Regions from separate parts of the Protofrankia sp. CiP3 genome, predicted to be linked through region 2. Evidence: riboswitches for the same ligand, from Rfam matches in the RefSeq annotation. Region 2 holds a riboswitch; each other region holds the start of a gene.
The links. Region 2 has a riboswitch for cyclic di-AMP ahead of MJ797_RS03280 (C40 family peptidase). Riboswitches for the same ligand answer to the same signal wherever they lie in the genome.
Positions count from the first base shown of each region.

Region 1: it holds a riboswitch for cyclic di-AMP, as region 2 does, so the genes downstream of both, MJ797_RS00500 (transglycosylase family protein) here and MJ797_RS03280 (C40 family peptidase) in region 2, are expected to answer to the same signal.
Region 3: it holds a riboswitch for cyclic di-AMP, as region 2 does, so the genes downstream of both, MJ797_RS27285 (transglycosylase family protein) here and MJ797_RS03280 (C40 family peptidase) in region 2, are expected to answer to the same signal.

Region 1 is NZ_CAKJTM010000001.1:109,732-120,187, reverse strand. Features, by position in the region: gene MJ797_RS00530 (CAP domain-containing protein) at 302-1,324, opposite strand; gene MJ797_RS00525 (hypothetical protein) at 1,607-2,044, opposite strand; gene fbaA (class II fructose-bisphosphate aldolase) at 2,176-3,213, shown strand; cyclic di-AMP (ydaO/yuaA leader) riboswitch at 3,726-3,900, shown strand; gene MJ797_RS26900 (transglycosylase family protein) at 3,906-4,772, shown strand; cyclic di-AMP (ydaO/yuaA leader) riboswitch at 5,142-5,300, shown strand; gene MJ797_RS00500 (transglycosylase family protein) at 5,307-6,038, shown strand; gene MJ797_RS00495 (DUF3151 domain-containing protein) at 6,407-6,841, shown strand; gene MJ797_RS00490 (adenosylmethionine--8-amino-7-oxononanoate transaminase) at 7,027-8,319, opposite strand; tRNA gene MJ797_RS00485 (tRNA-Ser) at 8,786-8,870, opposite strand; RNA gene ffs (signal recognition particle sRNA small type) at 9,003-9,099, shown strand; gene MJ797_RS00475 (DNA polymerase III subunit gamma and tau) at 9,191-10,456, shown strand, end outside.
Region 2 is NZ_CAKJTM010000005.1:89,530-99,985, forward strand. Features, by position in the region: gene MJ797_RS03265 (hemerythrin domain-containing protein) at 1-251, opposite strand, end outside; gene corA (magnesium/cobalt transporter CorA) at 1,157-2,344, shown strand; gene MJ797_RS03275 (hypothetical protein) at 3,031-3,402, shown strand; cyclic di-AMP (ydaO/yuaA leader) riboswitch at 3,851-4,021, shown strand; gene MJ797_RS03280 (C40 family peptidase) at 4,207-5,190, shown strand; gene MJ797_RS03285 (plasmid partitioning protein) at 5,674-6,330, opposite strand; gene MJ797_RS03290 (MarR family winged helix-turn-helix transcriptional regulator) at 6,604-7,119, shown strand; gene MJ797_RS03295 (type 1 glutamine amidotransferase) at 7,083-7,835, opposite strand; gene MJ797_RS03300 (Mur ligase family protein) at 7,849-9,114, opposite strand; gene MJ797_RS03305 (M23 family metallopeptidase) at 9,231-10,456, opposite strand, start outside.
Region 3 is NZ_CAKJTM010000088.1:6,041-16,496, forward strand. Features, by position in the region: gene MJ797_RS21200 (ISAs1 family transposase) at 1-692, shown strand, start outside; gene MJ797_RS21205 (RDD family protein) at 927-1,457, shown strand; gene MJ797_RS21210 (CopG family transcriptional regulator) at 1,758-2,024, shown strand; gene MJ797_RS21215 (twitching motility protein PilT) at 2,021-2,407, shown strand; gene MJ797_RS21220 (ATP-binding cassette domain-containing protein) at 2,918-3,634, shown strand; cyclic di-AMP (ydaO/yuaA leader) riboswitch at 3,901-4,073, shown strand; gene MJ797_RS27285 (transglycosylase family protein) at 4,078-4,773, shown strand; gene MJ797_RS21230 (hypothetical protein) at 4,871-5,731, opposite strand; gene MJ797_RS21235 (alkaline phosphatase family protein) at 5,956-7,620, opposite strand; gene MJ797_RS21240 (hypothetical protein) at 7,843-8,394, shown strand; tRNA gene MJ797_RS21245 (tRNA-Phe) at 8,480-8,553, shown strand; partial or broken gene MJ797_RS27290 (transposase) at 9,409-10,170, shown strand.

The sequences.
Region 1 (10,456 bases), on a different contig from region 2:
GGGTTCCCTGGCCCGGACACACCCGGATCCATCAAGATCCACTAGATAGACCTAACGCACCGTCACGCCCAACGCGTCGACAGGTCGCTCCAGTCGCATGATATCGACCCTACGTGATCGGCACCCAAGAGTAACCGCTTTTGAGAACCGATGGCTGTGACCGTCCGAACGCAATTGCCGGTATCATGCGGCGTACGCCAGCACCCGACAAGCAGCGAAATATACGTTAAAAGCGACTGGTAACAGGGGACGCGGCCGAGCGGGGCCGGGGTGCGTGCGCCCCAGTCCCGCTCGGTGACTCCTAGGGCGTCCCGAAATCCTGCGTCCAGTACATCCCGTAGCTGCCCCCCACGCCGTAGCCGACGCCGATCTGCTTCAACGAGCAGTTAAGGATGTTCTCACGGTGCCCGGCACTGTTCATCCAGCCGGTCATGACCTCAGCGGGAGTGCGCTGCCCAGCGGCGATGTTCTCGGCCGCGATCGAGAACTGGTACCCGGCGGCGGCCATACGCTGGAACGGCGTCCGGCCGTCCTGGCTTGTGTGACTGAAGTAATTGTGGGTGGCCATGTCATCGCTGTGCGCCTGCGCCGCGGCTGTCAGCCTGGAGTCAACGGTCAGCGGAGCACAGCCAGCTTTAGCCCGCTCGGTGTTCGTGAGCGTTACCACCTGGGATACCGGGTCTGCCGGCGCCGCCTCGGTCGCGGCGACCGGTATGGCCGGCGCGGCCGTGCGCGCGGGACCTGTCACCGTGGCCTCCGCGCCCGCCGCGGACCGCGGCTGTGGGCTCGGCACGAACGACGGCGACGGGATGACCGTCGCTCCGGGCGACGCATGTGCGTCCGAGGTGCTTGCCGGTGCGGGCGTGTTGATGATCCGCATTCGGCTCGTCCGTACCCACGGGGTCCGCGACCCATTGAACACGGCCTCGTTCAAGGTGTATAAGCCGTCAGGTACCGAACGGGTATCGAGACTGATCTCATATGGGGCAACGGGTGCCACCCGGACGATCGTGCCGGGCCCTCGCAGAACGTAGGCCACCCACGTCTGCGCGTCGGCTGGGACAGCGGTGCGAATCTGAACGGTCCCGCTGACCGTGCCGCGGTCGACAATCTGCTGCGATACAGATTGAGCCGCAAGCTCAACCGGTGATGTCGACGACATCAGGGCCGAGGAGGCAGTCGAATTGCCCGCGGCGGCGGGCCCTCCCCCGTGGACAACCTGAGTCAGCAGCAGCCCGGTCGTGGCAAGAACAAGAACGAATACTGCCAGGACAGCGCCGGACCAGCCCTGCCGGGAACGGCGATGTCTGCGATGTCGATCCATGGAACCTTCCGTATGGTCGGTCCCCCCCGCGTCGTGTCCCCTCCGCGTCCCCTCCAACAGGGACAAGGGTAGCGAGTACTAGGCATGGTGAGCCATCTGATATCGCTTTTGACCGAATAGTCATGAGCAGATCGGGCCAGCGTATCGCTGTGCCTGAGGAGCCCGCGGACGCGCCGTATCGGATAAGCGACCAGCGACCCAGGCCAGCTACCCCCGGTAGCGCCGGAACGGACCCGCCCGCGATACCGACGACACTGGAACTCAACCGCCGCCCCGCCCCGATCAGGAACATCGCGATCGGGAACATCGCGACAGCACCGGCAGTCCAGCCGTGGTGCCCGCTCCCGCACGCCCAGGGGCAAACGTCCGCATCCGTCGGACAAACCGGGCCACAAGCCGGGCCAGAGTGCCAAAGCCCTGGTAGAGGGCATCAACACAGGCACGTGTCCGGCCGTGACGCCGTTGGAGACGGGGCCCGCCAGACCTCGGCGCGGTAACATGACCGACTACGGCGCCAGCGGTCGCGGCCAGCACGATCCCGGACGTGGGCGCACTGTGCGACATGTCCGTGCGCGGGTCTGCCGCGAGCAGGCCGGCAACGAACAGGATCGTGTCACCAGGCAGCCAGAAATCGATATCGATGAGGACGCCGCTGTCGACGAATACGAGCGTGAAGATGCCAGCATAGAGCGCCGCGCCGGACGGGCCATCCACACTCACGGATCCCAGCCCGCCCCGATGACCCGCTCATCATACTCATCGTGCGGCTTCCCGCCCATGATTGCCGAACAAATCAGTTCATTACCAACCGGACAGACACGCAACCCCGACTGCTCACAGGAGCCAGACCCATGCCCATCGCCACCCCGGACGTCTACGCGCAGATGCTTGACCGGGCCAAGACCGAGGCGTTCGCCTACCCGGCGATCAACGTTACTTCGTCCGAAACCCTGAACGCCGCGCTGAAGGGCTTCGCCGATGCCGGCAGTGACGGCATCGTACAGGTTTCCACCGGTGGCGCCGATTTCCTCTCCGGCACCAGGGTGAAGAACATGGTCCTCGGCGCCCAGGCGCTCGCCGAGTTCGCCCATCATGTCGCAAAGGCCTACCCGGTCAATATCGCCCTGCACACCGATCACTGCCCGGCGGACAAACTCGACACTTATCTGCGTCCGCTGCTCGCGATCTCCAAGGAACGGGTTCTCAGCGAAGGAAGGCCCCCCCTCTTCCAGTCACACATGTGGGACGGCTCGGTGGTCGAACTCGAGGAAAATCTCAAGATTGCCGACGCTCTCCTGATTGAATGCCACCAGGCTGAGATCGTCCTGGAAGTGGAGATCGGCGTCGTCGGCGGTGAGGAGGATGGGGTCGTCGGCGCGATCGACGAGAAGCTCTACACCACACCAGCGGATATGTGGCGAACCGCCGAGGTTCTCGGCACCGGCGAACGGGGTCGCTACATGCTCGCCGCAACCTTCGGAAACGTACACGGTGTGTACAAGCCGGGCAACGTGAAACTCCGTCCAAGCATCCTTCGGGACGGACAGCAGTATGTCGCGCGACAGCTCGGGCTGCCAGCCGATACCAAGCCGTTCGACCTGGTGTTTCACGGCGGTAGCGGCTCCGACCCGGCCGAAATCCGCGAAGCGCTGGACTACGGCGTTGTGAAGATGAATGTGGACACCGACACTCAGTACGCGTTCACTCGGCCGATCGTCGACCATATTTTCAAGAATTATGACGGAGTGCTGAAAGTTGACGGCGAGGTCGGTGTGAAGAAACAGTACGACCCACGCAGCTACGGCAAGGCGGCCGAGAGCGGCATGGCCGCCCGCGTCGTGCGGGCCTGCGAGGACCTGCGCTCCGCCGGGCGTTCGCTCACCGGCTGAGCCGGCCGGCTCACCGGCCGGAGGACGCGCGAGCATCGCTTTTCGCGCATCCTCCGGCCGCCACCGGATCCTCGTACCCAACCAGACCGGTCCGTGCGGCCCTGCCCTTCCCCGTCGTAGAACCTGTTTTGAATCACAGCCGTCGACCGCCCGGACAGAAGATTCAAAACAGGTTCCCCCAGAATGCATCGGACGATATCGTGTGAACGTCCGCTATGACTGCTGGGAACCTGAATTCGATGCGGTGCCGCGGGCTACGCAAACAACCTGTCCGGGTGCACGCGGTATTACTCGGGCCAGCTGCGGCACGGTGGCCGCCCCACCGCTGCCCGTGGTTTCCGTCGCTGGAAAGTGCTGAGCGCGCGCCTGCGTGCGTTAGCAGCCGATCTCGAGATACGGCAAGGGCGCCCAGCCCGATGTGCGCATAGTCACGAAGCGCATTCACGACTTGTTCAGCCACCAGCGATGCTGGTTATGGTCTGCGCCGTGCCCGTCGATACGGCGGGGACACGTCGGGCGGCACGCCGAATCCTGCCCGCGCCCGACGAAAACCAAACTTGCGGCAGGAACGGGGGACCCACTTCCGGGCGTCGATACCAGGCGTCCTCGGGGTGAAGCCGCGAAAGCGGCCGGGCAGTCCCAGCCCGAACCCGACAGCTCACCTCGCAGGCGTGGGGAAGGGCATTACCAATATGTCCCGTACAAGTTCTCGCGGCCGACATCGCGGAATTCGCCGGGCCCGGGTCCGTACCCGAGCCATGGTGCTGACCCCGGCCCTGCTCGCGGCGATCAGTGGTGGCATCGCGATGTCACAACCGGCCAGCGCCGCCACCACGTGGGAGGGGCTTCGCCAGTGCGAGTCCGGCGGTGACTACACGGCCAACACCGGCAACGGCTATTACGGCGCATACCAGTTCTCGCTGAGCACCTGGCAGAGCCTGGGCTACACCGGACTGCCCAGCAGCGCCTCCCCGAGCACCCAGGACGAGGCCGCGCTCAAGCTCGCCACCCAATCCGGCTTCGGCCAGTGGCCCGTCTGCGGCCGGGGCATGGGCGCCGGCCAACTCGGGGCTGGCGCCAGCTCGTCAGGCAGCGGCTCATCATCAAACAGCACCGGCACCGGCTCGTCGGGCACCAGCTCGTCGGGCGCCAGCTCGTCGGGCGCCAGCTCGTCGGGCGCCAGCTCGTCAAGTCCAGGCAGCGCCACCGCCAGCAGCGCCAGTCCAGACAGCACCGGTTCGTCGGACAGCAGCTCGTGGCAGGCACGCTCATACGGCAGAAGCGGTTCCTCGCGTTGGGCATGGCGCGCGGCGGACGCGGCCACTCCGTCGACCGCTGTCGCTTCCGCTGCCACGCCCTTCACGACCGATCTGGTCGACCAGGTGCGACCGGACGTGCGGTCATGGCAGCGGCAGATGAACGGTCTTGGTTACAACATCCAGATTGATGGTCAGTACGGACCGGAGTCGGCTGGTGCGGCGAGCCATCTCCAGGCTGACAAGGGCCTGACGGTGGACGGAATCTGCGGACCGCAAACCTGGACGGCCACCTTCAGCTGAGCCTGAACCGAACGGCTACCGCCTGACGGCTACGAAACTGATATAGACCCCGCACACGACGAGTCGGGCTGGCCACACCAAAGTGACAACAAACACAACAGATAAACACCATAACGACCAGCCCGATTACTCGTCGTTACAAAAACCCAACACAAGCAACCCTCCGGCGGAGCTTTCCCAATCGCCAGGTACAGTTCTCAGTTTGGCCCACATAGTTCATTCGGGGGATGTAGGCCAGATCCATGTAGTTCATCCGACACCCCGATTTGCTTCGAAAGAGCCAGGCTCGCTAGAGTCCTCCCCACTCGCCAGATCGGCGAGGCCGCGCGAACGGACGCCGAATCCCGTCCCCGTCCGCCGTGGCAGGACCTACCGCGAAGCCGCCAGGACGGGATCGGGGGAACCACATCCGGATACCGAGACGCCGGTGTCCTTGGGGTGAAGCCAACGACGCGCATGGGCGTCACCGGCCGGGCATGTTCCCAGCCCGAACCCGACAGCTCACCTCGTAGGCGACGGGAAGGACCGACCCACATGCCGTCTGTTGGCAGGCACCGCGCCCCGCAACAGTCGTCCACCGCAGTCAAGGTCCTGCGCACCACTGGTGCTGTCACAGCACTCGTGGGCAGTGGTCTCGCCGTCGCGGCCAGCCCAGCGAGCGCCGCGACCGCCGACGACTTCGCCAAACTCCGCCAGTGCGAGTCCGGTAACAACTATCACATCAATACCGGCAACGGTTTCTACGGCGCCTACCAGTTCGACGCCGGGACCTGGCATGGCCTGGGTTATTCCGGTCTTCCCAGCGACGCGCCACCGGCGCTGCAGGACGATGCCGCCCACAAGCTCTACAACGCTCGCGGCTGGTCCCCTTGGCCGTCCTGCTCAGTCAAGATGGGCCTGACCAACAACGGCCCAGCACCGCAGACAGCGGCAGCCGTCCCCAGCACCGAGGTGGTCCAGCAGGCGGTTGCCCCAGCGCAGCCTCCGATGACCTTGGAACGCGCGAAGGCCCAGCTGGCATCGTCAAACTTCGCCGGCACAACCCTTTCCACCGCGCTGGCCGGTGAAGTTCGCGCTGACGCTTACGTCTGGCAGAGCACGATGCGTGAGAAGAAGTTCATTCTGCAGGTGGACGGCCGCTTCGGCGGGGAATCCCAGGGTCTCGCGTCGCTGTACAGCTATCTGACACGGGTCGACGACGGACAGACCGGTGTGGTCGGCAAGAACCTCTGGGACATCACCGTCACCAGCCCGTCGGCCCTGTGAGCGCGGGCACTCGTAAGAGGCTCCAGCAGTAGGGTGTTCGATCAGACAGCGGCGTCCGGATGGATGGATCGCGAGGCTGCGGAGGGGTGCGCCGGAGGTGTTGGGCGTCGACCGACGAGCCAGCGTATCCGTGCACCACGCGGCGATGGACGGGGAGCGATGGCTTGCGGCGCCGCTTGGGCGGCGCAAGCCGGACAGTCCTGTTGCCGGGCGCTCTGAACCACAATTTTCCCGGCTGTCCGAAGACGATGTCGGCTTCGGCCCCCGATCCCGCGGCGGACCTGATGGCCCACCCCCTCCCACCAGGTCCGCCGCGTGAGAGCTCCCCATGCGATGCGGCATGAGCGCGATCCGGCAGGATGAGCCTCATGACGACATCCCCCGAACGTCCGGATCTCCTTGGCGGTCCGCCTCCGACAAGGCTCGCTCTCGATCCGGCCGCAGCCAGGGCCCTCAGCGTCGGCGATACCCCGGAGGCTGTCGCGGGCCGCTTCCCGGACTCAAGCCTCGCCTGGGCGATGTTGGCCGAGCGCTCCCTGGACGCGGGCGCGGCTGTCACGGGCTACGCCTACGCGCGGACCGGGTACCACCGCGGTCTGGACCAGCTGCGCCGTGCCGGTTGGCGCGGGCATGGGCCGATCCCGTGGTCCCATGAGCCCAACCAGGGCTTCCTACGCGCGCTCGCGGCGCTGAGCCGTGCCGCCGCCGCCATCGGTGAAACCGAGGAGGCCGCCCGCTGCCGGGAGTTCCTCGCCGACAGCGATTCCGAGGCATCCAGCGTGCTGGGCTTCACAAGCGACTGAGCCGCTTGTGGATACCGGCCACGTTGCACCGGTTATAGGGGACTGTCCGGCTCGCGCCGTCCGGGTGGGGCATCCCGTGGTTGTCGTCGGTCGACGCCCAGCACCTCCGACGTCTCCCTCCGCCGCCTCGCGATGCACGCACCCCAGCCCCGCTCCTTGATCCACACCCCTATTGCCGGGCGCTCTTAACCGACCTGTGCGGCGGCGCGCAGCGCGCACGTGATCGCGTTGATGTCGGCATCGGTCGAGATGAACGGCGGCATGGTGTAAAGGAGATCCCGGAACGGCCGCAGCCAGACGCCGTTGCGCGACGCGGCCCTGGTCGCGGCCGGCACGTCCACCGGATGATCAAGCTGGACGACCCCGATCGCGCCCAGGACCCGCACGTCGGCGACTCCGGGAAACGCGGCCACGGACGACAGCCCGCTCGCCAGCCGGGCCTCGATACGGGCGACCGAGGCCGCCCACGCCCCCTCCGCGAGCAGGTCCAGTGACGCATTGGCTACCGCACAGGCGAGCGGGTTCCCCATGAAGGTCGGGCCGTGAGCCAGCACCGGCATCTCGCCCCGCGAAATCCCCCGGGCGACCTCCTCGGAGCACAAGGTGGCGGCCAGCGAGAGATAGCCGCCGGTCAGAGCCTTCCCGACACACATGATGTCGGGGCTGACACCGGCGTGTTCAACCGCGAACAGCCTCCCGGTACGCCCGAAGCCGGTGGCGATCTCATCAAGGATCAGCAACACGTTGTGGTCGCATGCCAGCTCCCGCAGTGCCCGGACGTAGCCGGGGCTGTGGAAGGTCATCCCACCGGCGCCCTGGACCACCGGTTCCACGATGATCGCCGCGATGTGGTCAGCGTTGCAGGCCAGCAGGTCCGCGAAGTCCGCCAGATACCTCGGGTCGGTCGGGACATCGAAGCCGCCGGGTGGCTGGTCCGCGAAGACCTGGGCCGGCAGCACCCGCCGCCAGAGCTGATGCATGCCGCCGACCGGGTCGCACACGGACATCGGATGGAATGTGTCGCCGTGATAGCCCCCGCGCCAGGTCATCAGCCGGACCTTCTCCGGACGCCCCGTCGACCGCCAGTACTGGATCGCCATCTTGGCGGCGACCTCGACGGACACGGAGCCGGAGTCCGTGAGGAACACGTGGCGCAGCGGCTCAGGCGTCATCTCCACCAGCCGGGCGGCCAGCCTGATCGCCGGCTCGTGGGTCAGGCCGCCGAACATCACATGGCTCATCTTTGCCGCCTGGGCATGCAGGGCGGCGTCCAGAGCGGGGTGCGCATAGCCGTGGATGGCGGCCCACCAGGAGGACATTCCGTCGATCAGCTCGGACCTGCCTTCGACTGGCCTCGCCAGGCGCAGGCGTGTCCCGGACGCGGATTCGACGAGGAACGTCTCATGTGTGGAGGGCATCGGCCCATAGGGATGCCAGACGTGCGCCTGGTCGAGCGCAAGCAGGCGATCCGCCGACAGGGGTGCCCGGCTGCCCAGGCCCACCTGGCCGGGCACGCCAGTGGGGCTACTCGATGACACATCACCCTCCAGGGTCGGGACACGCGGCGCAGGGCCGGAGATTCTTTGACGGCTCGTGTCTGTGTGGTGCTCAGTCGTAGCGGCCGGCACGTCCGCGGCAGCGGCCGCGGCCGACATGGCAGGCCTGCCGCGGCGACGGCCCTGCCTCTGCTGGGGCGCCGGACCGGATCGCCATGAGGATCATGGGGTGGTCCTCGGGCATGCACAGGCGCTACCAGCATGCGACCGGCCCGATGTCGCATGAGGCGGCGGGCAAGATTAGCTGGCTGCGGTGGGATGCGCCCTGGCGCGGGCGACCAGCCCTTGCCGGGCGCATGAGACCAGAAACGAGACCACAAGATCGTTGATCGGTTCTCATGAACGGAAGGCCCGTGGCTCTTGCCCTGACAGAGCTGCATGATCGCTGCGGAGGATGAGGGATTCGAACCCTCGAGGGGTTGCCCCCAACACGCTTTCCAAGCGTGCGCCCTAGGCCACTAGGCGAATCCTCCGCTGACGAGCTTATCGGATCCCAGCGGCATCAACGCCGCCGGGCATCAAGATCCATTGTGCCCGGCCAAACGATGACTCGCGGATCACCGATGCGCCGCTGAAGATCCATCCAGCAGGCCTTAGACTCCCTTGCAGACCCCTCGCGCGGCGTCACCCTCGTGAACTCCCCCAGGGCCGGAAGGCAGCAAGGGTAAGCAGGCTCTGGCGGGTGTGCGAGGGGTCGTCCTCTTCGCGGGGGCCATGAACCCGACGAGAGCCCTGATCCCTGGCAACGCCCGGGATGCCGACGGAGCGAGCGACGGAGTAGGCCGGTGATCGTATGAGCGGCGCGCTGTACAACCGGTACCGCCCAGCGACCTTTGCCCAGGTCGTCGGCCAGGAGCACGTCACCGGCGCGCTCATGCAGGCGCTACGGACCGGCCGCCTCCACCACGCCTACCTGTTCAGCGGCCCGCGTGGATGTGGCAAGACGTCATCCGCACGCATCCTCGCCGCATCCCTGAACTGCGTGAACGGACCGACGCCCGAACCGTGCGGAGTGTGCGAGCAGTGCGTGTCGATCCGTCGCGGTATGTCCATGGACGTCACCGAGATCGACGCCGCCTCCCACGGGCTGGTGGATGATGCCCGTGATCTGCGGGAACGTGCCTTCTTCGCGCCAGCCTCGGCGCGGTTCAAGGTGTATGTCGTCGACGAGGCCCACATGGTCACAGCGGCGGCTTTCAACGCCCTGCTCAAAGTCGTCGAAGAACCACCCCCTTACCTGAAGTTCGTGTTCGCGACCACCGAGCCCGACAAGGTCATCGCCACCATCCGCTCCCGCACCCATCACTACGCGTTCCGACTCGTGCCGCCCGGGGCACTGCGCGACCACCTCACGTCGGTCTGCGTTTCGGAGGGGGTCGACGTCGACCCGGCGGTGCTGCCGCTGGTGGTGCGAGCCGGCGCCGGCTCCGTGCGTGACTCGCTGTCCGTGCTCGACCAGCTGCTCGCCGGCGCCGGGCTGGATGGCCTTTCCTACGACCGGGCGGTCGCGTTACTCGGGATGACCGATGGCGTCCTGCTGGACGAAGCGGTCGACGCCCTTGCCGCGCGGGACGGCGCCACCGCGTTCACCGTTGTCGACAAGGTCGTCTCCTCCGGGCACGACCCCCGCCGTTTCGCCATAGATCTGTTGGAACGGCTACGAGATTTGATCATCCTTGCGGCGGTGCCGGACGCTCCCGCCAAGGGGCTGCTGGAGAACTACTCAGCCGACCAGCTTGAGCGGATGGGCAGCCAGTGCGGCCGGATGGGCCCGGCCGAGCTCTCCCGGGCCGCGGATGTCGTGCACGCCGGTCTCAAGGAGATGCGCGGGACGACCAGCCCGCGGCTGCTGCTCGAACTGGTCATGGCACGGACGCTGCTGCCCGGTGCCGGGTCCGACCCATCGGCCCTGTTGGTGCGCCTCGAGCGGTTGGAACGACAAGCGGACGCGGGCGGCGTCGCCGATCCGGCGCATGCCGCGGCAGCGACCGGCGGCCCGGGACCATCGCGGCCGGCCGCGCACATGCCGACGGCATCCGCTCCGGTTCCGGACGCCACC
Region 2 (10,456 bases):
ATGGGATAGACGGATGTCTGCACGGCGTACATATGGGCACTGATCGCCGCAACCGCCGTGTCGGCGGCTCGCAACGCGCGTCTCGGGTCCCCCGATGTCGCAGCCTCAGTGAAGGTAAGACCAACAAGGTGCGTCGCGGCGTCGTGCGACGCTTTGATCATTTCAGGCAGGGGCATCCCGCTCGAATCGTCCCGCTCGCCGGCTCTGGCCTTCTCGGTCGTCGCAGTCCTCCCCGGCCCTGTTGTGGACATCATCGCCACCCCCAGCCTGCGTACTGCCGATATGCGACCAATATGCGACGACCGAGCCAGCGGCTGAATCGACGCTCCTTGGAGCGCCCGGCAACAGGGCCGCCCAGGCGCCGCCGCGCGTCATCGCTCCCCATCCATCGCCACGCGATACATGGGTACCCCGGCTCGTCGGCCGCCACCCACAACCTCCGGTGGCTCCCCGCGCAGCCGCGCGATGCACGCACCCCAGCCCCGCTCCTTGATCCACACCCCTGTCGTCAGACGCCCTTAATCACCAGACAAACTCTATACCCAACATTTCAACTTCGCTATCCACCGTCAATCACAACAGATCGCCCAGCTGCTCAATCACGGCCGGCGCGCACGGCAACCAACGCCTGGCATGGCACAAACCGCCCATCGCCAGCAAGATCGTTAAGCACCACCACCATCGCGGTCGGCCGGCAAACGGCCAAGAGGCTCCGGCAACAGGACTGCCCGGATCGCGCATCCAGGCCGCCTCCTGGCTGCGTTGCCGGCCAAACCGATACAACTCATCCGGTATCGCTTCAGCCTTCCGCCTTGCCAGGGGCGCCTGGAGGCGGCTCACTGATCGCAAGCCCGATCTCAAACACGCTCTCAGCGGAGCATGATCGGAGGATGGCTCGTCGAGTACCCCCGCCGGTAACAAGGATCAGGCAGGTACGGGTAGAAGTACTGACGAGAAGGCCGCAAAAAGTCCAGCCGCAACCGATTGGAACAGGATGGTTACTCAATGCTGTGGCGCCAGCCAGCGAAGCACCGTTCGACGGTACGGCGATGCGCCAGCGCCCACCCGAAACACCTGGTACCCAAAAAAAGCCAGACCGGCATAACTATCGACCGCATAACAATTAACCGAAGGACATGGACAGGATGATCCGGAAATGAACAACAAGGAGTCTGCTGACGACAGCGGTAATCGGCACAACGGGCAGCTTCCGTTCACACAGGCTGCCGCCAGCCATCCGTCAACCGCGGCAGGATGGCTGGCCGGCGCGCTGAGCAAGCCCGTGTCGCTGGTCCGGATGGTCCCCAAGCGCCGCCGCATACGCCCGGAAAGTCCTTCGACACCGCCCGGCCGAGTGATCGCGTGTCACATATACCGGGACGGCTACCGCGATCCACGATCGATCCACCATACCGACGCGCTGCGTGTTGCCCGGGATCACCGCGGCAGTTTCGCCTGGCTCGGCCTGTACGAACCGAGCGCGACGGAACTGTCCAATATCGCCGATGTCTACGGGCTGCATCCGCTCGCGGTCGAGGATGCCGTCACCGCCCATCAACGGCCGAAACTGGAGCGATACGGGGAGACCCTTTTCGTCGTCCTCAAGACCGCCTGTTACGTGGAACACGAGGAGCTGACCGCGACATCGGAGATCGTCAACACCGGCGAGGTCATGGTGTTTCTCGGCCAGGATTTCGTAGTCACGGTCCGGCATGGGGAACATGGCGGGCTCCAAGCCCTGCGCAGCCGGCTGGAAGCGCACCCGGAAATGCTCCGCCACGGACCGTCGGCTGTCCTCCACGCTATCTGCGACCAGATTGTCGACGATTACCTGGCAGTTACCGAGAAGATCGAAATCGACATCGACGCCGCCGAGGGCTCGGTCTTTCACCGATCGATTCCGCCCGATGCCAGTAAAGTTTACCAGCTCAAACGTGAGGTGCTTGAGCTCAAGCACGCTGTCACGCCACTCGCCGCTCCGCTGCGAGCGCTCACCGAACCGGACGTCGGCGGGATTGCCCCGCGCATCCAGGAATACTTCCGTGACGTGGCCGACCACCTCGAACAGGTCACCGAGCGAATAGCTCGATTCGACGAGCTGCTGTCGTCAATTATTCAGGCGACCCTGACGCAGGTGGCCATCGCACAAAACGAGGACATGCGCCGCATCAGCGCCTGGGTCGCCATCGCCGCGGTTCCGACAGCGGTTGCCGCCATTTACGGGATGAATTTCGAGCACATGCCCGAACTGCGGCAGCCGTGGGGATATCCCGCTGCTCTCTGCCTGATGGCGGCAATCTGCTTCACCCTGCACCGAGCCTTCAAACGGAATGGCTGGCTGTAGCCTTGTACCGCGGTACGCTCAGATATCAACTGACAGCATGATGGACGCTCGTGAATATTGCTGCCGGCTTTCGCGGCCGGTAGCAGAAGGCTGCGATCATTATTTTTGCGTGGCTGACGCCCCAAAACCGGCCGAACTCATGTTTCGTGGTGCCCCGTGTACAAAAATCGATCAGAGTGTTGAAAACACCACATACCAGGCAAATTATCCACCGAGATGGCCGCGCCGCGAAGCCCCCACCGGACGCGGTGGCCTCCGTTCGAACCAGCACAACCGGAACAACGCGGTGCCACAGGCCGGGCCCGGGCCATGGGAATTACCACGGCGCAGCCCCGCCGGCCCGGCTGGGATACCGCCCGTCAGGACTATACCGTGCCCAGCAGGACCGCACCGCAGCTTCGTTCGATAGCTATTTCATACTAGGAAGAACGACATATCACCCGACAGTGGGATTCACGGAGACCACGCTGTCGGCTACCGTAATCGCCTGTGTCAGGCCTTCGTGCGGGAGTTCACTGTCAACTGCCGTCCCAGCCGCAGGCTAGCGGCAGCGTACGGTTACAATCCGTTCTCAGTCGCAACGCGGGCGTGAGTGGCGATGACGAGGCCCTCCGCCGCATCCACACCATCACCTGTGACGTCGATCACGACATCCGCGACATCCACGACATCCGCGACGCGATCCGATGACCCAGCCGACATACCCGGTCCGTAGCGATCTTATCGCCGAGCTGGCGACAAGACTGGAGCAGCTCGATCAGATCCTTGGACGGCTGGAGGATGCCGAGCGGCAGGCCGCCGACGCCAGCGAGCGCCTGATGCGCACCCGGCGGTGGCAGGAGGAGACGGTCCGCGCGATCCAGGACGAGCGAGCGCAGATGCGCACCCATCAGCGGGCACTGGACGATCTCGCGGATCGCGCGCAGGCGGCCGTCGAGGCCCTGTCCGGCCAGTACCGCTCCCTGCCCCCAGAGATTCACGAACTCGCGGTCGAACTGCACGTCCTGCAGACCGCGGGCCTGCTCTCCCGCCGCGACACCCGCGCCCGGCGCCGCTGACACCGACCCGTCCCAGGCCGCGGGCATCCTCTCTCACAGCGGATTTCGGAGCGGGAAATCCCATGACGGCTGGCACAGTGCGTAATCTAGCGAGATTATTCATTAAGACAATTTTCGCTACTACATGTCAGCGATATATAGCTGTCGGCACTCAAGCACCCCCCCGTCGCCAGACCATCACCGCTATGGCGTAATGTCATCTTCCGCATCCTGTGGGTCATGGCATGGCAAGCCTCCGTCCAGGCGACCTGCCGCAGTGGCCAGCAGATCAAGATAGAGCGGCGAGTGATCGGCAAGGAGGATGGGAGGAACCGATATGGTCACTTCTGCGAGTACTCGCCGTAGTTGTGAGGGACTAGTATTTGCTGGCACCATCCTTTTGAACTAGTCTCGCGCCGACGTCACGACAACACCGGGCCGAACGCCGAATCCTGCCCACGGCCCCGGTGTCCCCTCCGAGTCGTCACCAGGGCAGGAGCGGGGGACCCATCCTCCACCGGCTGGCACCGAGCCACGGTGCCGACCTAGGGGTGAAGTGAGTCGTGTGCTGGTCGCACGGCCCACCGGGCAGCCCAGCCCGAACCCGACAGCTCACCTCGCAGGCGAACGGGAAGGATCACAGTCTTGTCTGCGCCCGATGTGCAGCTTGATCCGGCAACATGGCCATGTTCGTCGCCGACGGCGTCGCTGTCCTCGCTGCGACCTCAGGCCGAGACGCCTGGGCGTCCAGCCCGCGGCAGGCACCGTGCGCCCGCTCCGCCGTCGGCCCCCGGTCGCGTCCGGGCACGTGCCGCGGTCGCGGCGATGACAACCGGCACGGTTGCGGTGTCAGGCGTCGCGCTGGCCGGCTGCGCCCCGACCGACTCAGGGATGGACGAGACTTCGGTCAGTTCCCGGATCACCCTTGGCTCTCAGTTCGGAAGCCAGGCGTCACTCGCCGGTCTGCGCACGTCCGTTATCAACCCGGCCACCTCGGTTGGCCCGGGGTCCATCACCAGCCATGTGATCGATCAGGCTGACCTGCACCCCAAGTCGGGTGTCGCGCTCAGGGTTACTAATCCGGACGTGTCAGTACAGGCCGACCAGCCCATTGACATGGGCTTCTCCCTCGAGGACGGGACGACCCACGCGCCGTTGTCGAACCAGCTCATCAAAATTCAGGTAAAGCTGCCTGACGGCTGGGCAACATTCAAGCACCTGTATACCAACGAGCAGGGCTTTGCAAGCTACACTGCCAAGGTCCTCACCACCACACAGATCACTGCTATCTTCGACGGAACGGATGCCCTGCAGTCGGCTCGCTCCTCGAACGTTGGTACTATGACGGTGGTGCCCAGTTCGGTCCCAGCGCCTCCGGTGCAGGCCGCCAGCTCGGCCGCCGCTGCCGCACTTCGGGTATCCACCCCCGATACAGCGGATGCTACGATGCCAGTCGGCTCGCTCGGTGAAAGAGCCGTCTATCTGGCCGCGCAGCAAGCCGGCAAGCCTTATGTGTATGGTGCGGAGGGCCCCTACTCCTTCGACTGTTCCGGCCTGGTTCAGTATGTTTTCAAACAGCTCGGCCGCAGTCTCCCCCGCACCGCGGAAGAACAGTACGAAGCCACGGTCCATGTGTCGCAGTACAATAAGCAGGTCGGCGACCTCATCTTCTTTGGTACGCCGGGAAACATCTACCACATCGGCATCTATGCCGGCGGTGGCAAGATGTGGGCGGCACCAAAGTCCGGTGAAGTCGTTTCGCTCAGGGATATCTACACCACGTCATACTCAGTCGGCCGGGTCAGTTAGCGGCCAGCGGCCTCGCTCATTGACTCTTTCATCTCACTGATATGACTGACGCAGGCAGCCTCTGAAAAACATATAGCGGGTTCCGCGTATCCTCCCCCTCCGGTTACGCGTGAACCTCACCGCCAGGTCGGTGTTGTCGATATAAACACCGATCTGGCGGCCCCAAACCACAACTGGATGTCTCCAAAGACTTCCGCTGGTCGGATCGAGCCAACCCCCCCGGCTCGCAACGCCCGGCGGAACGCGGGCTTCCCCGGCCTTTCGCACTGAACCCCCCCCACAGTGCGCTTGGCCGGCGGAGGTCCTGGGCTCCCGCTGGTCGGCCGTGCCACCCCCCCCCGGCCAAGCCGGCCGGCGGGAGCCTTCTCAACGACAGCCGACGAGGCAGGTCGAGGATTGATCCGCAAATTGCTGGGATCTCCAGCTCGCTCCAGACCGAGGGCCACGCGAAAACACCATCATCGCGTGGCCCTCGGCGACCACTTAGCCCTTGATGTCCTTTGAGAATTTCCACAGCTCGCTGGTCGTGGCTTCGTTCCATTTCCGCCCTGGCGCAAGAGTCACTGGCTTGACATGGACCCGTGCAGGACACGCGGGCGGCCCGACCGTGTTCACCGTCCCGACCGCCGTAAACAGTGGTTGCTGGGCGGGGTCGAGCGGGCCGCAGGCCACCGTGAGCGCGAGGCGACCGCCCTCTCCCGCACCCCAGATGTAGATCCGGGACATATCGATGTTCGATCGCTCCTTGGCGACGTAACGGACCACGTCCCACAGATACCGCGCGTCCTTACCGTCGGTCTGCCAGTTACTGGCCACCGCCTCCGGATACACCAGGGCGAACTTCTGTTGATCAGCAAGCGCGGACGCCTTGCTGTCCTTCTCGATCGTCTTCGCGTCACTCTCGTCGTCATGCAGGACGAGGAGCAGCGGCACCGGCTTCTCGGGCTTGGCCTCGGCGTGGACCGCAAGCTCCCGTCCCGCGGACTCGTAGCCCGCCGGAATCTCGGCACGCTCGGTCTTCACCTTGGGTGAGTGATGCCCGTAGGCGAGGGCAACGACGACCACGCAAGCGGCCACCAGCACCCGTCGACGGTTCTTGCTCCACAGCTCTTTCCCGGCTTTGAGCGGATTCGACGCCACCAGACAACCGAACCACACCGAGAGCCGTTGATTCGGCAGATTCGACACGTGGCGCGGACGAGTCGGGCACCACAGCCGTGCTCTGGCACACACCTGTGCGGGTTGACGCCAACGGCGACCAGCCGGGCGGACGCGGCCAGGCGCCAGCGGCCGCTCCACGGATCCGCCGCGGCGGCCCCAGGACACCCGCTTCGCGCCGATGGTGTATCCACAAGAATCTGTAGAGATCCGAGACGCCGCGGACGGATGACATGGCGTAGGGATGAGGCCGAGGTGGACAATGAACAAGCACTCGATCATCGGGCGCTGGAGAAGATCGAGCATGAGCTGGCCGTGCTCGGCCGCCGGGCCGAACGGTTCCGCATGGCCATCGCGGACGACTCCGGCCCGCCTCTCGACCGTTCCGCCTATCTGCTTCTCAGCTATCTGTATGACCACGGCTCGGTACGGTTGACCACCCTCGGCGCGGTGTTCGCCCTCGACATCTCGACGGTGAGCCGCCAAGTCGCCGCGCTGGCCACCGAGGGGCTGGTGGAACGCGCCACCGATCCCACCGATCGCCGGGCCAGCCTGGTGACCCTGAGCGCACGCGGACGCGATCGCTACGTCGTCACCCGGGCAGCGCGGGTAACGAGCATCAGCGGCTTGGTGAGCGGCTGGGAAAAGGACGAACGCGACAGTTTCGGAACGCTTCTCGGTCGTCTCAACGCGGCGATTGCCGAACGCGACAGAGCACAGATGCCGCCACGGAGTCAGGACGCGACATCGAGAGCGCGCAGCCGCGCCTGACGCAGTAGCTGTATCTCAGCCGGCTCAGCCAGCGCCGGCAGCGGGCCGTGCACCCAGGACAGCAACAGATCGGCCAGTGCGGGGTTCTGCGCGAGGACCGGGCCGTGCAGATAGGTACCAATCACGTGGTGATCCACGATGCCGTCGGTCTGGTCTATGGTGCCGTTACCGACGCCCTTGCGTACCACGCCCAACGGCCTGCCCCGACCGCCAGCCAATCGTCGAGTGCGCCCGGCGTGGTTCTCGTAACCGAGCAGCACCGGAAGACCAAGGTCGGATGTTGGTTCCACGACGATGTCACCGACCACGCGGGGCGGCGCCGGCTGGTCAGCCGGGTCGAACGACCGGCGCGTCTCCACATCCACCAGGCCGAGCCCGTCATGCACCCCGTCGCCAGCGGGAAAGGATGCGCCGATCACCTGATAGCCAGCACACACCGCGAGGACGACAGCACCTTCGTTGACCGCTCGCAGCAGCGACGTGCTTCTGCGCAGGCCGTCAGCAGCCAGCACCTGCGGTGCGTCCTCACCCCCGCCCAGCAGGTAGATGTCGCAGCCGCCGGGCACCACCTCACCGGCCGGCACATCGATCACCTCAGCCGCCAGCCCCCGCCAACGCAGCCGCTGTGCCAACACGACCGCGTTGCCGCCGTCACCATAGGTTCCGAGCAGCTCCGGATAGATCAGAGCGATGCGGGTCGCCGAGTCGGAGATCATACCGCCATCCTGGTCATCTGGTTGTCCCCACCGGGGCGACCCGCCCCAGGATGTCACGGAAGGCGGTGTAGTTGGCGACCACGTCCACGGTCTTGTCAAAGACCGTCGCCGCCGCGCTCTCGGCGTCGGGGTGCACCGTGTGCGGAACCTCCGCATAGGCCAGCCGGACGCTCATGTCCTCCTTACGCTCGCCGGTCACCAGCACGTCGCGGCCCGCGAGCCGCTCGAACGGGACATCCCAGATCCAGGAAGGATCACGGCCGTCAGCGGTCTGGGAGTTGAAATCTATGATCACTGGGCGCGCGGGCGCCGTGTTGAGCAGCTCCATCATCTCCACCCAGCCGGCCGGGTTCTTGGCCAGCAGGAGCCGCCCGCGTACACCACTCTCACCGAGCTCGACCTCCTGATAGCGACCTTGAACGTCATCGAGACCGGTCATCGCGGCAAGCGCGTCCGCGACCTCGACCCCGAAGAGCTTCGCGGCGGCGGCGGCCATCGCCGCGTTGCCGAGGTTCACCCGCCCCGGCAGGTCGATGGAGGCCATGATGTGACGACCGAACCACAGCAGTTCGCCAGGCCCGGTGACGGCGACGATCGGCTCCGGGCGGGCCAGCCCGCAGTCGCACCACCACCCCGAAGAGTTGCGATGCAGCAGCCGAGCACACTGCGGACACACCATCGCATCCGCTGTCCAGTTCTGCCCGACCGACACCCAGATCTGGTTCGACCACCCGGACGCGGCCCAGGCGACCAGCGGGTCGTCGACGTTGGCGACCACTGTCGCGGCGGGCAGATCCGCCCCGAGCTCACGCCAGAGGCTCGCGATCCGCCGGGTCTCGTTCGACCGGTCGAGCTGGTCACGGCTGATGTTGAGCAGCACAACCGCCCGAGGAAGGATCTGCCTGGCGACCTTGGGCAACCAGATTTCGTCCACCTCAAGCACGGCGGCCGCGTCGAAGGGCGGACGGGACAACGCGGCGAGCACCCCCGGCGCCATATTCGCGCCGCCGCTGTTGCTCTTCACCGGGCCGAGGGTGCCCAGCGCGCGGGCCAGCAGCCGAGTGGTCGTGGTCTTGCCGTTGGTCCCGCTGACGCAGACCGCCATCCGGCCAGCCGCGACCTCGGCGAGGATCCGCGGGGATACCTGTAGGGCGAGCTTACCGCCGATCATCTCGCCTGATCCACGTCCCAGCCGGCGGGAGGCTGAGGACGCGAGTTTCTCCACCGCGAGCGCGGCGCGGGTCCGGGTGGAGAAGCGGCGTGGGGGTGGTGTGGTCATCGCCTCATCAGCGTGCCATGACTCGCCTCGCCTGTTACAGAGACCCCGCACATCTCCACAGGAGCCAGGCCCAGGCAGGCGCCGACGACGGTGAAGACGGTGAAGACGGGAAATCGTCAGATCCGGACATGGTGCTCGCGGAGCCAGGCCAACGGATCCACCGGGCGGTCCCCGACATGCACCTCGAAATGCAGGTGGGGGCCGGTGGAATGACCTTCGTTTCCCACCAGGGCGATCTGCTGACCAGCCGCGACGGTTCCTCCCCGGATCATGAAGACCCGCATGTGCCCGTAAACCGTCTCGACACCGTCCCCGTGCTGCAGCACAATCTCGTTCCCAAAGCCGGAGGCGGGCCCGGCGTAGAGTACATAACCGGCGGCTGCGGCCATGATGGGAGTGCCGAGTGGCGCGGCGATGTCAAGCCCGAGGTGACGCTCGGAGCCGGTGGTGGGGTTGAAACCGCGGGAGATCGTCCCGATCACCGGTGGCACCCAGCCCGACTCCACCGTATCGGCCGCGGCTGGTGGCTGCGGCGATCGCGGTGCCGCTCCGGGCGCGGGCGGATCATCCTGTGGCGGCGTTCCAGGCGCGGACCAGCTCGAAGCCGAGGGAGCTGAGGGAGCCACCGCGGGTGGCGGCAGAACAGTCCGCAGCGACATGACCCGCAGGCCCTGGACAGCTTGGCGGGCTGTGGCGGCAAGCAGCACCGGGTCCGGCGTCCCGGGGACGACGAGCGCCACCGCGCTGTCGGCGACCAGGCCGAGCGCGGCGGACCGGGATCGGTCCACCACCACCCCGACACCTGGCAGACGGATTGTTGCTAACGCACCGATCCGTAAACCAACCGGCCGGTCATGGCCGACATCGACCTGCCCGCCCAACCGCACGTCCAGCGCCGCCGCAACACTGTGCGCAACCGCGATCTCCCCATCCGCGATTCGCTGCCACAGCGCGGTGACCTCGGCAGTGCCCGCGGGAGCGACGGTACGCAGCAGGTTTGGATCAGCCCCGATCGCGCCTGTACGGCCACTTCCCACACTCACCTCGGCAAAATCGGCGACAACCGCCTCGGATGCGCCCACGGCCCGGCCGAGTCGATCGATCTCAGTCCGGGTAAGACTGCGATCAGTGGTGACGAACAGGTACGGATCGGCGCGGTGAGTCAGCGGGCCCACCGAAGCTCGGGGACCCACGAGCGCGCCGAACGCAGCCGCGACGGGCGGATGGGCGCCAGCCCGCGTCCTCAGGCTGACACTTCCCGCGCCGAGTACGCTCACGCTCACCACTGTGCCCGCCAGTAACAGCGCAGCCGCCGCGCCCGCAACCAGCGGCGGCACACCGG
Region 3 (10,456 bases), on a different contig from region 2:
AGCAGGGTCTGCTCCTCGCTCACGTCGACGTCCATCACACAACGAATGAGATCCCGATGTTCGTGCCGCTGCTGGACACCCTGAACATCGCCGGGATGCTGATCACCGCAGGCTGCCTGCACACCCAACGCAAACACGCCCAGTACCTACACAAACGCGACGCGGACTTCGTGTTCTGCGTCAAGGACAACCTGCCTGGCCTGTTCGCCACCCTCGATGCCCTTGCCTGGCGGGAGGTACCGGTCACCCACACCACCACCGACCGTGGACACGGCCGAATCGAAACCCGCACCCTCCCGGTTATGCCGGCCCCGCCCGACCTGCCGTTCCCGCACATCCAACAGGTGTTCCTCATCGAACGCACAGTCACCGACACGCACGGCGGAACGCTGTCGAACGTCGCGATCTTCGGCGTGACCAGCCTGAACACGAAACGCGGAACCCCCGCGATCCTCGCCGAGGCCGTCCGCGGACAGTGGAAAATCGAGGTGCCGCACTGGATCAGAGACACCATCTACCGCGAGGACGACTCCACGGTACGCACCAAGTCAGGCCCCAGAACCATGGCCGCCCTGCGAAACCTCGCCATCGGCGCCCTACGCCTGTACGGGCGCACCGACATTGCCGAGGCCACCCGCTGGGCTACCCGCAACATGGGACGGCCATTCGCAATCCTCGGACTCACATCATGATCCATGATCTTAAAACGGCCCTGGCCCTCGACCAGCACATCCAAGATCATTTTATTCTTCTCGTCCAGCGACGGCGTGGACAGCGGACCAAAAATTCGCTGTCCACGGGAACGGGAACCCTCCACTGTCCCGCGAAGCGCCAGACGTGCCACCATGACCTGCAGTCGGCGATGAGTTCAGCGCATATATACCATCTGTCTCTCCCGAGAGTCCCGACACCAGCAAGGAGCACCAATGACCAATCCGCCGCACAGCGACAAGTACAGCCAAGGCCCAGGGGCTGATTACGGCCAGACGCCTGGCTACCCCCCGCCGCCAGGCTACGGGGCCCCCGGTTACGGCGGCCCGGGCCCAGGCGCTGCACTTCCCGGGCTTGGCCTGCGCTTCGCCGCCCGTTTCGTGGACGGCTTGATTCTCCTTGTCGTCAATATCATCGCCCTCTTCATCCTCGGCTTCGGGATCGGGTGGATGGTTGTCACGGCCATCCTGATGTACGCCTACTTCGTCGGCTTCGACGTTGCCCTCGGCATGACGCCAGCCAAGAAAATTTTCAACATGCGGGTTGTCGGACCGGACGGCGGCCGGCCCCAGATCGATTCCGCTGCGAAACGCGAATCGTTCGTGCTCCTCGGCATCATCCCGTTCTTCGGGTCGCTGCTGGTCTTGGCGGCCTGGATCGCGATCGCCGTAACGATCAATTCGGATCCGCAGGACCAAGGCATTCACGACCGCTTCGCCGGTGGCACCCGCGTACTACGCGGGTAACAGGGGAGCCGGTCTGCACCCAGCCGGCCAGACAGCGGCAGATCGACGCCGGTGCGTCCGGCTGGCCGACGGCATGCATCACAACTACTGAAAGTCCCCTTTCCGGCCATCGGTGTGACGTGATGGCGTGCCGTTGCCGTCGGCCGCGGTATCCCCTCCGCGGCTCCTTCCCGCGCCGAGATAAGCCGACTGGTCACACCACGCGGATCGGGTCACCGTCGCCCGCCCCGGCTCCTCGTTTCTCCACCGCGACGACCAGCATAGGTTCGCAAACGATTCGCATTGGGTACGCTGGCGGACATGGCCAGAACAACGTCAACGCCCCTCTACCTCGGCGACGACCTCCGCGCCCGCGCCGAAAACGCCGCACGGACCGCGGGCATCTCGCTGTCCGCGTGGGTACGCGACGCGATCGCGGAGCGGCTGGAACGGCAGGCGGTCATCGCGGACGGCCTGGCAGCCGCGCAGGAGTGGGAGGCCGAGCACGGCCCGCTGCCACAAAACGTTCTCGATGAGGCTCAGCGTGAATTGGAAGACGCCGGCATACTCCCCCGCCGTATCGCGTGAACCTGCTCTACGACGCCGACGCGCTGGTCGCCGACGAACGTAACGACGAGCGCATGTGGGCTCGCCATATCAAGGCGCTGGCTGGCGGCGTCGCCCCCGTTGTCCCGGCACCCGTCGTCTGGCAGGTCTGGCGCGACGGGGCGCTCCAGGCACGGCTCGCCCGCCTACTCCGGGGCTGTGTAGTCGAACCGGTCGACCAGACAGCAGCCCGCTCCGCCGGCGAACTGCTTGGCCGCGCCCACACCACCGACGGAGTCGACGCCGTCGTCGTGCTGGCAGCGGCCCGCCGCGGCGGAGTCATCTACACATCCGACCCCGGCGATCTTCAACATCTGGCCGAACATCTCCCGAACGCCCGACCATTCACAATCATCAAGGTATAGCAGACAACATCTCCACCGTCGGCTGTGAGGCTGTCAGGTGGCGTTGCGGTACTCGTTGACCAGGCCGCCGAGGATGCGGGCGCGGCGGACGGTGCCATCCAGCCTCGGGATGCCCAGCCCCGCCCGGTTCGAAGCCACACACCCGACCCGATCGTGTGGGGCTCCAAAATCCGGATTTCGGCCTGTGAGCTGGACTTTTACGGTTGACGCGGCCGTCGGCTGTGGGTGCGGCTGTCTCCAGCGATCAGTGCACCGCCCGCCTCGTGCTGGGAGCAGAGGGCTCGGTAATCTTGATTGTGATCGGGCAGGCTTCTGGCCTACCCCAACAGCCCGATTCGAACTCCTGCTGAGAGTCCCGGCACGAGGCGGGCGTCGGGTGTCGCCTCCACCACTTGATACCGCCATGGGCGGTCTCCAGCGGTCGGTGCACCACCCGCATCGTGCTGGGATCCACGGGGTTCCGGCACGATGCGGATGCCCGGATGATGCACTGACCGGTTGAGACCACCCATGAAGAACACGGCGCTGCTAGCGTCCCGCCCGCACACATGGGATGCATCTCTCCTGCGTCGGTCCGTCACGTCGTCGCCGACCGGTGCGACCGTCGGTAACGCGCCCGGCGCAGCCAATGCGGGCCGGGCGGGCAACCCTGCCGACGCCAGCCTCGCGCCGGTCACGATCGGCCTGATCAACCAACAGGGCGCCGAGGTCGGCTATCCGGACCTGACCGATGGAGCCACTGTGGCGGTGACCTATGTGAACGCGGAACTCGGCATCCCGGTGGTGCACGGGCTCAACCTGCGGGTCAACGCCGGTGAGATCGTCGCTCTGCTTGGTCCGAACGGCGCAGGCAAGACAACCACTTTGCTGACTGTATCCGGTCTGCTACCGGTCATCGGCGGGACAATCGGGTTCCAGAGCCGTTCGATCGCAGGTGCCCGCCCGGACGTCCTCGCTCGACGCGGCCTCGCGCACATCCCCGAGGACCGGGCACTGTTCATGGACCTGACCGTTCGGGAGAACCTGTGGCTCGCCGGTGGCCGTCGGGCCGCGCACACCGAGTGCGCCCTCGCCTATTTCCCGGCCCTGACAGACCTGCTGCACCGCCCGGCCGGGCTGCTGTCCGGCGGGGAGCAGCAGATGCTCGCGCTCGGCCGGGCGCTGGCGACCAAACCGGCACTGCTCATGGGCGCTCGTGGATACCCGATGCGCATCCGCCGGCCTTGAGTAGGCGCCCCAGCGGCGGCGCTACCCGGTCGACCCGATTGTCCGCAAAGCGCACCATGCTCTGCGTCAAAAGGTGGTTCCCATGTCACGGAAACATTCCATCAATGCTGGCTGGTTAGAATGAACGCGCGCGCACGCGTATTAATGCTGATCGGTACCGAAATCAAGTGTCGATGTTCGGATGTTCCCTTCTTCACCCCCCCTTGCCGGCCGACCAGCTGTAGCCGATAGGGTTCCTCCGTGCCTTCGCAACGAGGGCGCGCATCGGACGAAACACGCCGAGTCCTGCCCCGTCCGATGATCGTCAAAACAACGGCAGGAGCGGGGGAACCAATTCCCGGACGCCAGCGGGCGTCCTTGGGGTGAAGCCGCATGATGCGGCCGGGTATTTCCCAGCCCGAACCCGACAGCTCACCTCGTAGGCGTGGGGAAAGGGCATCTATATGTCCCGTTCGCGCGCCCGCCATCGCGGTAGCAGAGCAACCAGCAAATACACCCGCGCACTCATCACAATTCCGGCCATCGCCGCCGCCGTCGGCGGTGTCGGCATTGGAATCTCGGGGCCCGCCAGCGCAGCGCCGTCGGAAGACCAGACGTTGTCGGCAATTGCTCAGTGTGAGTCCGGCGGCAACCCGACAATCGTCAATTCGATAGGTGCCGGCGGACTGTTCCAGTTCCTTCCCAGCACGTGGCAGTCAGTCGGCGGGACCGGCCTGCCGCAGAACGCCTCCGTTGCCGAGCAGTGGAACCGCGCCCGGATGCTGTACGCCCAGCAGGGCACGACGCCGTGGGTTTCATCGCGGTCGTGCTGGTCTGGAAAGGTCGGCAGCGTCGCCAACACGGCTCCGACCGCTACCCAGTCGCCGTCGGCGAGTACACACGCACAATCCACGGACACACAGGCTCAACCGTCCGACAGCCCATCACAGTCAGCCGACTCTCAGTCGCTAAATGTCGATACCTCAGCACAACCCGCGACTACCCAGACTCCGCCGGCGGACTCGGTCGGGACTGGGACTGGGAGTGAGAGCGGAACCGGGAGCGGAAACCCCGCCGGGAACACTTCCGTCGCCACTGGCCGCCACCGGCATTCATACCGGTCGCCCTGGTACCAGAACACCCAGCCGACTGACGACTAACCGGCAGGCGACCAAACGGAGAGGAAACCACCGGGAAGCCGGCCGGGCGCCGTACGGCGCCCGGCCGTTCGCCGGATTCCGCCACGAGCCGGTACGACTAGATCGCGCTACACGACGCTGACGGCATCCGCCGGATCGTCGCCGCGTGCGGGGATTGCGCGCCAGGCAGACACGGACGAGTACGCAACGTCCCTGGTGGGGTGAGGATCGCCAGCTTGACCGCTGCGGCCACGGCGGCGACGAACCCGATCACGGCAAGCGGGAGGTAACCCGGACGGACCTGGTCCCCCAGCAGCGCAAATCCCATCGCTGCCGGAACGAGGGTTTCCGCCGCGCCCTGGCTGGCGGTGACAAGCGTCACCGATCCGCGTTGCAACGCGGCCCCGAACGCGCTCATCCCGAGCAGCCCGTAGGCCAGCAGCGCCCAGGAAAGGGGGTCGGTGAGGACAGCGCCGAGGGTGTGGTCGGCGTCCAACGCCCGTGCGCACAGTGCGGTCCCGCCGAATGCCAGCCCCGACAGCGCTCCGAGCGCCACAGCGGAGCGCTCTCCCCGCAGGGATCGGCCCGCCGACGCGCCGGCGGCAGCAAGGACGGGAACGAACAGCACGATCACTATGGTCGCGATGGTGCCCACCGGATGTGGTGGCGCGGGCTGCGCGGTGAAGGCAAGAAGGATCAGGCCAACGCCGAGCGCCGCCAGCGCGCGCAGTTGCGCCGGTCCCGGACGGCTGCGCAGGAACACCGCAGCCAGTACCGCCGTGACGCCCGCGCTGCCGGCGAGGGTCGCCTGGACCGCGAACAGCGGCAGCGATCGCACCGCCACCAGAGACAGCAGCCAACCGCCAAGGTCGAGTGCCAGCCCGATCAGGTAGGGCAGCTGTCGCGCGAGCCGTGGCAGCAGACGCGGATCGAGCGCGCCGGCGGTGACAAGCCGACGCGCGCCCACCGACTGCAGCACCGAACCAGCCCCATAGCACACAGCACAACCAAAAGCGGACAGGTATGCAACAACAAACACCTGATGATCTAACCACCTGCCGATGACGACCACTCCGGCACCCCGGCGCGACGTACTCACAGGGCGGTGGCCAGGCCTTTCCGACGGCGGCCGGGACCACGCGAGAGGGGTGGTCCCGGCCGCCGTCAGGTACCGCTGTTGCAGACCTGCCGAGGAGAAATCTCTCAGCGCAGCGGCAACGCCCGGGTGTGCTCGATCCGTACCGCCCGCAACGCGTCCGGGTCCAGGCCGAGCAGGGCCAGGATCGTCGGGGCGATCTGGGTGGTCTCGACCCGGTGCCCGTCCACCTCGTGGTGTGCAACGCCGGCGCCGGACACGACCAGCGCGACGTCACGGTCCTGCGGGTCCGACCCACCATGTTCGGCGATCTTGCCGGTGCCGCCGGTGAACACGACGCCGTGCGTCACGACACCCACGACATCGGGATGGCGCGGGTCGCCGGGACGGGTGCCGAAGAACGCGGCTGCCCCGTCCCCCGCGTAGACGGCCGTGAGGCCCGAGGCGGCCAACGTACGGGGCGTGCCGTCGATCGCCTTGCCCGCCGCCGGGTGGGTGAGCAGGAAGGTACGGGCGAACGCGGCCGCCGCCGCCGAGGTGTCGCTGAGCCAGAACTGCAGGACGTCGTCGTCGACCGCGAAGGCCACCAGCGGGGCCGCACCGGGATGCCCCGCAGCCCATGCCGCGTTCAACCCGTCGATGATCGGCCCGTCGGCGATGCGGGTGAGATCGGCCGGGTCGGTGGGCGACTGGCCGTGCTTCGCGGACAGGATGACCGTGGTGCTGCCGGTCAGGCCGCGGCGGTGGATCTCCTCCACGATCGTGGCGACGCTCGCGTCGACATAGCCCAGCGCGCGGGCGAGCAGCGGCCCGGGGGTGGCACCGCCGGGCAGGTATCCGCCGGTCAGACCATCCGAGCGGGGCAGCTTCTCGGCGGTGGAGACGGTTTGGAAGTTCATCCCGAAGATGGCCGGTGTGCCGACCTTCGTCGTCCGGCTGTGGTCATAGCCATCGATCTCGTTGAGGACGGCCTGCAGCTTGTAGCTGTCGTACTGCACCGTCGCGGCGTTGTCCTTGGTCCAGTCACCGGAAGCGAAGCCGATCGCGGTACTGTTGATCTCCGGGGTGAACAGGTCCTGGACGCCGGTACCGGACGGCCCGTTGACGATCTCGTATGCGGGGTGCTTGTCCGACCATGCGGTGCGCAGCCCGGCGGCCCGCGCCACCTCGAAGACGGTGTTCACCTTGAGGTAGGAGTGCGGGTAGACGGGCGTGCAGGTGGTCGGGTCCACCGGCAACAGGGCCGGGTTGATCAGCGTCTGCGGCGCCGCGGTCAGCGCGAGGATGCCGCCGGGCAGGCCCGGCAGCTGCGCACCGGCGTCGATCGAGGTGGGGTCGCGGTCGAGGCCCTCGGTGTAGTTGACCTCGGTACCGGCCTTGACACCAGCGCAGGATGTCGTTCCCGCTGGCAGCAGCTGAGAGTTGTAGGTGTCGTCGTAGTAGATCCCGGTCGTGGCCGGGTTCCCGCCGGTCACCTGCGCGATCAGACCCGGGAACGAGTCCGACGGCACCGGTGTCACCGCCCGGGTAAACTCGGTACCCCCGTGGACCAGGCGGGCAAGGGCGGAATCCGGATACTGAGCGACATACCATTCCAGGTCGGACTGGTGCAGGCCATCCACGGACAGCAACAGAACGTGTCGGGCCGACGCGCGGCCGTGACGATTGTCGGTGGCGGCAGCCGGACCGGCGGCTGCCACCCCACCGATGACGGCAGCGGCCAGTAACCCGGACGTAACGGCGGCGGCCGACCGCGGGAAAATGCGGGACACAGTTCCTCCTCATGCAACCGGCGCGACACCGGGTGCCTCCGCATTGCTAGACCTCTACGGCGACCGGGGCAGGATTGCCAGGTAAACAGGACACGAAAAGACGTTTCAGCGGACTTTCACCAACCTCTTAAACTTCTCCTAATCGGATGTCAGGTAGTGCCCAGCCCGACCTACCACGCTGAGTAGGTACCGCCACGGTGGCGGTACAGGAGGAGGCACGACATGACGGATCAGCCTGGCTGGCATGGCTGGGATGCGGCGACACCGCCATCCCCACCGTCCTCGGAATCCCCAACGAACCAGGCCCCGCAGCGACGTCGGTTCGGCAAGGCGGCGGGGCTGCTCGGCGCTGGCGTGCTGGCCGGAGCGATTCTGGGCGGCACCCTCAGCGCCACCGCAGCGTCCCCGAGCCCGAGCGCATCAGCCGGCACGACCCAGACCGCCCCGGACAACGACGGCGACGGTCATGGTTTCGGGCACGGTAGCGCCCTCGATCAGACCGGTACCGTGACCGCGGTCGGGTCGGCATCGGTAACCATCAAGACCAGTAGCAGCACGACCGAATACGCGGTCACCAGCGACAGCGACATCGACAAGAACGGTGAAGCGCAGCTGAGCGATCTCAAGGTTGGCGATTCTGTCACCTTCAACACCACCACCGTCAACGGCAAAGCCACGATCGACAAGCTGCACTCCGGCGACGAAACGCTCAACATGCCGCATGGCCGTCACGACTCGAGCACCGACAGCCCTAACGGGACGCCAGCCGGGTAGGCAACCTGTGCGGACCGGAAAGGGACGCCGGTCCCACCGGTTGGGGCGACCTGGCTGGGCCTGGCATGGCAGGATGGTCGCACCGGGGCAGATAGCTCAGTCGGTACGAGCGTTCGCCTGAAAAGCGGAAGGCCGGCGGTTCGCCCCCGACCCTGCCCACCCTTTTGAGCTGCGGAAATAGCAGGATTTTTCGATCATCAGTTGATCGTTATATGGCAACGGCGTCGCGTTATCCCGGCGGCGGCCCGTCTGCCGCCCCGGGTGACCTGCGTAAACGGTGGAGTTGACCATCTGCTTTTCGGGTGGGAGGCCACGAGGCCTGTGTCCACAGACGTTGCCACAAGGTATGGGTCCTGTATGGCAACGAAGCTCGCCTGGCCCGGTCGTGTCGGTGCCATGACCTGCAACGGTGCTCAAGATCGGGGCTGGTGGACCGTCCGCTTGTGCGCCGGAGCCGGACCGGGCTGAGGACACCGGTGGCGCCCGTGCCAGGGAAGGCGGGCAGGCCAACACCGGAGCGCAGGGCGTCGATGGCGGCCGGCCGGCGCGGGTCGCGCGGTCATGGGACGCGACCGCGAACGGGCCCGGTTCGACGGCGAATACCGGTACCAGGAGTACGCAGCGGTGATCGGCAGATGGGATTATCAGCACCACAGCGTCGGGTAGGATGCCGGGTCTGTTCTCGCGCTTTCCTTGCACGGACACGTCCGCGTGTGAGGCGGCTTCCCACCTGCCGCTGGTCTGGCGCATCGGACAGGATCGTTGCGGAGATCCCACCACCCCGGCCCCGGCCAGCGGGCGGTTCCGCCAGAGGCTCAGGCGGTGCCGGTCAGACCGTAGGTGAGCAGCAGGAACACCTCCCGGCCGTCGTCCAGCACGTCGCCGTCGGTGGTGAGGGTCAGCCCGGAGTCGGTGTCGTGCCCAAGTGCCACCGACTGTGGGGTGCCAGAAGTCGGCCTGGGCCCGTGAGCTGGGGTGATGCGACAGTGCGGGCCGCCGGCATGGTGGTCCGCTATATCCGTACGCCCACCCTATTTGATCTTCGTGCGGGTCTGTGGCAGGGTGGTTCTCCTCGGCCGCTCGTCGGCATCGAAGGACATCGAATTGCTGGTGCCGCGGCATGAGATCGCGGTGCTGCGCCGTACCCAGCCCAAGCCCCGGTGGGACTGGGCGGACCGGGCGGTCCTCACCGCCCTGATCAGGCTTCTCCCCGAGGTGCTGCGAGCGCACCGGCTGGTCACCCCCGGCACCGTCCTGCGGTGACACCGCCGTCTGGTCACACGGACATGGACCCACCCGCGGCGGATGGGCCGGCCACCGATCAGCTCGGAGATCGCCACGCTGATCAAGCGGCTCGCGACCGAGAACCCGACGTAGGGCTACCAATGGATCTCGGTGACCGGGCGGCGGACTTCCGGTTTCTGGTCCGTGACCGCGCCGGTCAGTTCACCGCATCGTTCGACGCGGTCCTCGCCGACGCCGGCATCACCACCGTCACGATCCCACCCCGGACCCCGCGGGCGAACGCCTACGCGGAACGGTTCGTCCGAACCGTCCGGACCCGAGGTCACCGACCGGATTCTGATCTTCGGTGAGCGGCACCTGCGCGTTGTCTTGGCCGAGTACGCACGGCACTACAACGAGCGACGCCCCCACCGTGGTCGTGGTCTTCAACCAGCACGGCCTGATCGCCCCGTCGCGGACCTGACCAAGAGACAGATCAAGCGTCAGTCCGTCATCGGCGTTCTGATCAACGAGTACGAACGAGCCGCCTAAAAGCCCAGGTCAACGCCGGTGGCCGAGTTCTGACACCCCACAGGGTCGGACCAGTTCAGATGGACGGGCAGGCGTACTCGTGCCAACGCCTACCGGATCGGGAGCCGGGGCAGCCGATCCGGCACGGTGAACGGCCGGTACCCGCCCGTCCACCACGACTGCGACGCGTATCCGATGAGAGACGCTACTCGTCTTTCGATCCTTTCGCCGGCCGATTCGAGCGAACATCGGGCGCCGGGGCGTGCTGGTGGGCCTGACAGACCGCGCAAAGGCCGGCGATCATGAC